One region of the Bradyrhizobium sp. 61 genome, then DNA from elsewhere that is predicted to be linked to it. Evidence: predicted binding sites of a transcription regulator. Region 1 holds the regulator's gene; the other holds the start of a gene.

Region 1 (4,193 bases):
CGGTGAATCTGGTGAGGATCACGGGGTGGCCGCTGGTCCAGGCCTTGCCGGGAAGCCCCTCGTCATATCCGAAATGCAGACCCTCGCTCACGTCCCTAAACGCGGACAACCCTTCGCCGTAGAGGCCGCCGCCGAATTCCAGCCGCATGCGCGTGCGGTCAGGCACCCAGAGTTCAACGACGCGAATGAAGGTCTTCATCGAACGTGCCCGCCGTCTCAAGCCGCACCAAGCATCGGCCATTTGGCTGCGGAACGGACGTTCAAAATTCAGGCAGGACAGCGCAAACTTCGTGCGGTGGAGACGCCACGGCTTGGTCCGCCCGATGGAGTTTCGCGGGACACGAACGACACCATCTCGCCGGCCTCGGCCGGCGATGGCGATTTCAATCCTGGCCCGACCTGCCGGCCGGGAATGGCTGCATCAGCCGATCGGCAGGCGGGTGATGGTTGGCCGGCTGTCGGTGATGGTCTGCGGCTTGTGCTCGCGCTCGCCGAGCGGCTGGGTCACCGGTAGCTGCAGCACGGTCGCACGCTGGCCTTCGACCAGCTGCGTCACCAGCACGGATTTGCCGTCGGGGAATTCGATCGCATCATGATGGCGATCGGGAATGTGCGGATCGATCTTGCCGAACTTGCCGACGCGCGAATTGACGGTGCGCGTCCAGATCCAGCGATTGTCGTAGCGGACGTTGTCGGCGAAGGCGAGCTCCGTTCCCGGGAGCAGGCAGACCGCGACGGTCGGATCGGCCGCGGAGGCAAAGCCGCGCGTCGAGGTGCCGCGGAAGGTTGTCGTGACGATCGTCTCGCCGACTTCGGCGGGACGCGACGCGACGGCATGCAGGCTGTAGTCACACATCGGGTGCTCCTCATGCAGGGATAGCGACCCACGTCTCTTAATCGAGGCGCAGGCCTCTATCAGAGTGGAAATACCAAACGTTCTGCCGGGTTGTAGGCAAATCTACGGCTCGCCGCCGCAGGCCGCAATCACATTAACTTTCCCGAATCCACCAGGAACAAAGCCCGCCCCTTTGCATTCCGCAGGCGCGTGTCAGCGCCCCGCAGGCGCCGACCAGCCGGAATGTTGCCAGCCCGGCCGCGACCGTCGGTCGACGGTGTCGCGGGCCTTGCGGACTTGCTCGCTCAGGGCGGTGTCCTTGCGGACATGGGGCCGCGATTGCGCGACCAAGGCTTGCGTGGCCAAGGCTTGTACGTCCAAGGCTTGCGACGCTGATGCTGCGATCAGCGCCACAGCAAGTGTGCTCAGAACGATCCGGCGCATGACTTCTCCTCGAACCTGAAGGCCACGAAGCAGGGCTGCTTCGTGCGGCGTGCCGAGGATTTACCGCTGGAGGAGGGGCCGGATAATCTGCGCGAAACCAGAAAGACTATCCAGCGGAAGCGGACAATCGTCCGCTCCAATCTCGGATCGGCGATGCCGATCGAAGGCGCGCGGGGCGCCAAATAACCGATACCGGCACGTCCGGTATCAATACTTCCGGTACAGCCCGATCAGCTTGCCCTGGATCTTCACCCGGTTGGGCGGCAGGATGCGGACCTCATAGGCCGCATTGGCGGGCTCAAGCGCGATCGAGGCGCCGCGACGGCGGAAGCGCTTGAGCGTCGCCTCCTCGTCGTCGATCAGCGCCACCACGATATCGCCGGTATCGGCGCTCTCGTTGCGCTGGATCAGCGCCATGTCGCCGTCGAGAATGCCGGCCTCGACCATGGAATCGCCGCGCACTTCGAGCGCGTAATGTTCGCCCGAGCCGAGCATGTCAGGCGGTACGCTGATGGTGTGGCTGCGGGTCTGCAAGGCCTCGATCGGCGTACCGGCCGCGATGCGGCCCATCACGGGGACCGCGACGGGGCGCTCGCCCTCGTCCGCCGGCGGGCTCGAAGTCGTGCGGACCTTGCCGAGATTGCCTTCGATGACGCTCGGCGTGAAGCCGCGGCGGCTGCCGGCAGCGGCCTGAAGCTCGGGCAGCTTGATCACCTCGATGGCGCGGGCCCGGTTGGGCAGGCGCCGGATGAAACCGCGCTCCTCAAGCGCGGTGATCAGGCGATGGATGCCCGATTTCGAGCGCAGGTCGAGCGCGTCCTTCATCTCATCGAAGGAGGGCGGCACGCCGCTTTCCTTCAGCCGTTCGCTGATGAACCGCAGGAGCTCGTATTGTTTGCGCGTTAACATCTCGACCAAAATCCCCCGGTTGATGTCGTTCGATTCCGAGACGCTGAATTCAGCAGTAAGCCGCTACATGCTCGAAACAAATCATGAACGGACACTATATGTTCGATACATGTTCCGCAACTGCTTAATTTACCGTGAACGCGACAAAGTTCGCGGAACGCACGCGAACGAAGCGATCACACGGGCAGCCGCAAGACCTCGCAAGGCGTGCCGGCTTCGGCCTTCGGCGCGAATGGCGCGCGCACGAGAAGTGCCTGTGCCGCAGCGAGATTCGCAAGCAGCGAGGAATCCTGGTGATTAACCGGAAGGGCGAGAAGCGTGCCGTCGTCGCGCAGCTCGAGGCGCGCGCGCAGGTAATCCTCGCGCTGGTCGTTGGCGCCGACATCGCGGCCGAGCACCGCGCGTTCGCGGCGGTGATGAATCATCGAACGGCCCGAAAGCGCGCGAATCAACGGCACCATGAACAGGAAGCCGCAAACGTAGGATGACACGGGATTGCCGGGCAGGCCGATCACGCGCATCGCGCCGAGCCGCCCGTTCATCATCGGCTTGCCCGGCCGCATCGCGATCTTCCAGAACGCCATCGAGATACCTTCGTCCCTCAGCGCCTGCTGGACCAGATCGTGGTCCCCGACCGACGCGCCGCCGGTCGTGATCAGGATGTCCGCGCCGCTCTCCCGCGCGCGGCCGATGCCGGCTGTGGTGGCCTCCAGCGTGTCGGCGGCAACGCCGAGGTCGATGGTATCGGCGCCCTCGCTGCGGGCGAGCGCGTGCAGGGCATAACCGTTGGAATAGACGATCTGGCCGTGGCCCGGCGTCGTACCCGGCATCACCAGCTCGTCGCCGGTCGCGAGGATCGCGACCTTCGGGCGTCGCCGGACTGGCAATTGCGGGTAATTCATGCCGGCGGCGAGCGCGAGGTCGCGCTCGGTGAGCCGGGCCCCTTTGCGCAGCAGCACGTCGCCTTCCGAGAAGTCGACGCCGGCGGGGCGGATGTGCCGCCCCGTTACGGCGGCTTCCTTGATGGTGATGCGCTTGCCGTCCGCGATCGTGTCCTCCTGGATCACGACCGCATCAGCGCCATCGGGAACGACACCGCCGGTGAAGATACGCACGGCATCGCCGGCGCCGACCGATCCCGCAAACGGGCGGCCCGCCGCGACCTCGCCGATCAGGGTGAGCTGGGAGTCGATCTTCGCCGCATCGACCGCGCGCACCGCATAGCCGTCCATTGCCGACATCGCCTGCGGCGGCTGCGTGCGCCGCGCGGCGACGTCGCGTGCGAGCACGCGGTGGAAGGCTGCGTCGAGCGCGATCATCTCTTCAAGCAACGGCTCTGCGCCCGCCAGCACCGCGGAGAGCGCGTCGGAAACCGGCATCAGGGCCACGGGTGAAAACTCCTGCTGGGCCCGTTCGGGCAAATCGGCGGCGAGAGTTCTAGCCGAGTGCAGGCGCAGAGGCAAAACAGTGGCCGCGCAGGATGATTTATCCTGCGTCATCCGCTCTGCGATGAAGGGTGAGCATCAAGTCCGCCGCGGCATGATCCAGAAGGCGAGACAGACCGGTACGAGGATGGCCATGGCGAGGACGAGAAGGACGAGAGCCACGGCCAGCATCGGTCAACTCCCCGGCGGCTTGTACGGACTGACGTCCGGCGCTGCGGGGCCCTGATCCTTGTCAGGCAGCGGGTCGGCCTGGGATTTCAGGTCGGCGGCCTTGCTGATCAGCTTGGCGGAAAGCTCAGAATCCGATGTGGTCCTGGCGAATTTCATCAGCAGAGAGGCCTGCTTGGTGAGGTAGGTTTTGCCCAACACGACGATAAGCCCGATGTAGATTCCTAACGGACTCATGAGTCCTGAGAGGGGGCAATCGTTCCGGGAACTCCGTATAAAAATGCACAAAGGGTTTTGGTTCCTCGCCCCCGGGCAATATAGTTCCATTCGCGGCCCGTCGGCTTGCCGGCCAGAGATCAGATTCCGAGCGCCTTGAGGGCGTTCCCGACGTC
Region 2 (4,193 bases), 160 kb from region 1:
CCTTCGCTTCGGGCAGGCCGGCGAACCATTCGCGGATCGGCGTGAAGGCACCGGTGTAGGTCGCGGGATTCGAGCGCGGGGTGCGGCCGATCGGCGACTGGTCGATGTCGATGATCTTGTCGATGTGCTCGAGGCCCTCGATGCGATCGTGGGGGGCGGCGCCTTCGCTGGCGTTGTTCAGCTTGCGGGCGATGGCCTTGTAGAGCGTGTCGATCAGCAGCGTCGACTTGCCGCCGCCGGAGACGCCGGTGACGGCCGTGAACAGGCCCAGCGGAATTTCGGCCGTGACGTTCTTGAGGTTGTTACCGCGCGCGTTGACCACCTTGATGGTGCGGCGATGGTTCGGCGGGCGCCGCTCCGGCACCTCGACCTCGAGCTCGCCGGTCAGATATTTGCCGGTGAGAGATTTCGGGTTGCGCATGATCTCGGCGGGCGTGCCTTCGGCGACGATGTTGCCGCCATGCATGCCGGCGCCGGGGCCGATGTCGAGGACGTAGTCGGCGAGCAGGATCGCGTCCTCGTCATGCTCGACCACGATCACGGTGTTGCCGAGGTCGCGCAGGCGCTTCAGCGTGTCGAGCAGGCGGGCGTTGTCGCGCTGGTGCAGGCCGATCGAGGGCTCGTCCAGCACGTAGAGCACGCCCGTCAGGCCCGAGCCGATCTGCGAGGCGAGGCGGATGCGCTGGCTCTCGCCGCCGGACAGCGTACCGGACGAGCGGGACAGGGTGAGGTAATTGAGGCCGACGTCGAGCAGGAAGGTGAGGCGCTCGCGAATCTCCTTGAGGATGCGGCCGGCGATCTCGTTCTGCTGCGTGTTCAGCGCCTCGGGCACGGTCTCGAACCATTCGCCGGCCTTCCTGACCGACAGCTCCGAGATCTCGCCGATATGCTTGCCGCCGATCTTGACGCAGAGCGCCTCGGGCTTCAGCCGGAAACCCTTGCAGCCTTCGCAGGGGACGTCGTGGAAATATTTTGCGAGCTCCTCGCGCGCCCACTCGCTCTCGGTCTCACGATAGCGGCGGTTGATGTTGGTGATGACGCCCTCGAACGGCTTCTTGGTGTCGTAGGAGCGGACGCCGTCCTCGTAGGAGAACTTGATCTCGTCCTCGCCGGAGCCAAGGAGGATCGCGTTCTGCGTCTTCTTCGGCAGATCCTTCCATTTGGTGGTCAGCGTGAACTTGTAGTGCTTGCCGAGCGCAATCAGCGTCTGCACGTAGTAGGGCGACGATGACTTGGCCCAGGGCGCAATCGCGCCCTTGCCGATGGCGAGCTCCTTGTCGGGGATGACGAGGTCTTCGTCGACATGCTGCTCGACGCCGAGGCCGCCGCAGGCCGGGCAGGCGCCGTAGGGATTGTTGAACGAGAACAGGCGCGGCTCGATCTCCGGAATCGTGAAGCCGGAGACGGGGCAAGCGAATTTTTCCGAGAACAGGATGCGCTCGGGCCCGCTCTTGTCGTGGATTTTTGCGGTCTTCTTCTTCTCCTCGACGGGCGCAGCCGCTGCAGGCGCATCGGCGAACTCGACGACGGCGAGGCCCTCCGCGAGCTTCAGCGCGGTCTCAAAGCTTTCGGCGAGGCGCTGGCCGATGTCGGCGCGCACCACGATGCGGTCGACCACGACGTCGATGTCGTGCGGAAATTTCTTGTCGAGCGTCGGCGCCTCCGCGAGCTCATGGAAGGTGCCGTCGATCTTGACGCGCTGAAAGCCCTTCTTGAGCCATTCGGCGAGCTCCTTGCGGTACTCGCCCTTGCGGCCGCGCACGACGGGGGCGAGCAGATAGAGGCGGGTGCCTTCGGGCAGCGCCAGCACGCGGTCGACCATCTGCGAGACGGTCTGGCTCTCGATCGGCAGGCCCGTGGCGGGCGAATAGGGCACGCCGACGCGCGCCCAGAGCAGGCGCATGTAGTCGTAGATCTCGGTGACGGTGCCGACGGTCGAGCGCGGGTTCTTCGAGGTCGTCTTCTGCTCGATCGAGATCGCCGGCGACAGGCCGTCAATCTGGTCGACATCAGGCTTCTGCATCATCTCCAGGAACTGACGCGCATAGGCCGACAGCGATTCGACGTAGCGGCGCTGGCCCTCGGCATAGATGGTGTCGAAGGCGAGCGAGGATTTGCCGGAGCCGGACAGCCCGGTGAACACCACCAGCTTGTCGCGGGGGATCTCGACGTCGACATTCTTGAGGTTGTGCTCGCGCGCGCCACGGATCGTAATTGCGCGCAGGCTGGATCCCGCGTTCTGCTGTTGGCGCTTCGCCTTGATCACTTCATCCATCCGAGTTGCCCTCAAGGAATCCCAAAGGTGCGCGATCGCGCCAACAAAAAAGGCGCGCGTCGCCCGGAACCGGGATCGGCGCCGATGGGTATGGCAGCGAACGTAGGAAGAACGGGGACGGATTTCCAGTGGCGTGTGCGAATCGTCAACGGATTGTTGGCGCGCTGGCGGCATCTGGCAGGAGCGGGGCGCCCGGAACATGCGAAGGGCGGGCGCGAGGCCAGCCCTTCGTTCGCGTTTGAATGCGGATTTGGGGCAATCCGCACATGATCAGGACTTGGAGGTTCCTGAGGGAAGCTTGGTCTCAGTATTTGGCGACGACCGGGCCGCCCCAGCGGTAATTGATGCGGATCAGGCCCATGTCGATATCCTGGCCGATCCGGTCGGTGCGCGGGGCGAAGCCGCCGACGAGCGTTGCGAAGTCGGCGCTGTGATGGCCGAGGAAGACATGGTTGTACTCGCCGCCGACCGACCAGTTCTCGGCAAAGCCCCATTCCACGCCGATGCCGATGGTGTAGCCCCAGCGGGTCTGGTTGACGCTGTTGAACACCGCGGCCGGGACGCCGGGGACGAAGGTGTCGTACTTGTCGTGCGCCACCGCGGCGCCGGCCTTGCCATAGAAGAGCAGGTTGTTGACGGCGTAGCCCATCTGGCCAGTGAACAGGCCGAAGCTGTCGATCTTGGTCTGGTTGGTGAACAGCGGCAGCGCCACGCTGACATTGCTGCCCTTGAAGTCGGCCCAGTTGCCCTGGCCCTCGATGCCGAACACCCAACGCGACTTCTGCCAGCGATAACCGAGCTGTCCGCCGACCGTGCCACCGCCCGCATTGTGACAGCCTTCGCCAACGGCCGGATCGACAGCGATGCCGAGCGCGCGGGTCACGCCCCAGCAGGCATGGGCCAAGCCGCCGCCGCCGTTGATGCCGGCATAGATGCCGCTCCAGTCATAGACGGGAACGGCGGCCGCCGGCGCCTTGTAGATCGGGAGATCGGCGGCGGTAGCCGGCGCGACCGCACCGAGTGCGAACAGGCTGACCGCAGCCAGCATCCACGTCTTCATGTCACGTCCCCAACTCGCCAAAGCCATTAGCGGACGCCTTGCGCGCGCCTCACGACTCCAAGACGGTTGGGTGCACCCTCGCGCGAAAACAAAAAGGCCGGCGCAAGGCCGGCCTTTCGTAACGCGATGGCGTCGGAGGCGAAGATCAGTATTTGGCGATGAGGGGGCCGCCGAACCTGTAACTGACGCGGGCCGTTGCAATGTCAACGTCCTGGCGGATCCGATCGGCGCGCGAGAACGTGCCGTTGTTGAACGTAAAGCGGTTGTCGCGCGATCCCATGAAGCCGTGCACATAATCGACGCCGACCACGATGTTGGGCGTTACGCCGAAATCGAGGCCAGCACCAATCGCTCCGCCCCAGCGCGTTTCATTCGCCCTGTCGAACACGAAGCCGGTGGCGGTGGTGAAGCCCTCGTATTTGTCGCTCACAACCATCGCACCACCCTTCGCGTAGAACAGCACATTGCTCCAGGCGTAGCCGACCTGGCCGGTCACGAGGCCGAAGGCGTTGATCTTCGAGCGGTCTGAGCCGACGCCGCCGGCAGCCAGGCTCGGTCCATTGGAGCCGCTAAGGTGAGCCCAGTCGCCCTGGCCTTCCACGCCGAACACCCACGACGCGCTCTGCCAGCGAAAGCCGGCCTGGCCGCCGGCCACGCCGCCGGTCGCGGTGTGGCAGCCCTCCGATGCGGGGGGAGTGACCGGCGCACCGAGGATGTTGGTGACGATGTCCCAGCAATTATGGCTCCAGCCGCCACCACCGTTGGCGCCGATGTAGAAGCCGCTCCAATCGTAGACCGCGGCGATCATCGGGGCAGGAGCTTTGGTGTAGGGGCTCGCCGCCAGGTCGGCCGCCGAAA

Evidence for each region. Region 1 encodes LexA, which represses DNA repair genes until DNA is damaged. Its sites were predicted from a motif close to TGTTCNNNNTGTGTTCNG; they were not measured.
Region 2: a site for LexA is predicted at 2,372-2,389, ahead of uvrA (excinuclease ABC subunit UvrA). Genes of this name have one in related genera too.

The regions. Positions count from the first base shown of each region.
Region 1 is NZ_JADPIU010000035.1:42,624-46,816, forward strand. Features, by position in the region: gene IVB46_RS10610 (GAF domain-containing protein) at 1-199, opposite strand, end outside; gene IVB46_RS10615 (hypothetical protein) at 422-856, opposite strand; gene IVB46_RS10620 (hypothetical protein) at 1,049-1,279, opposite strand; gene lexA (transcriptional repressor LexA) at 1,487-2,188, opposite strand; gene glp (gephyrin-like molybdotransferase Glp) at 2,365-3,576, opposite strand; gene IVB46_RS10635 (hypothetical protein) at 3,808-4,002, opposite strand; gene IVB46_RS10640 (HAD family phosphatase) at 4,158-4,193, opposite strand, start outside.
Region 2 is NZ_JADPIU010000035.1:199,436-203,628, forward strand. Features, by position in the region: gene uvrA (excinuclease ABC subunit UvrA) at 1-2,275, opposite strand, end outside; gene IVB46_RS11350 (outer membrane beta-barrel protein) at 2,580-3,335, opposite strand; gene IVB46_RS11355 (outer membrane beta-barrel protein) at 3,481-4,193, opposite strand, start outside.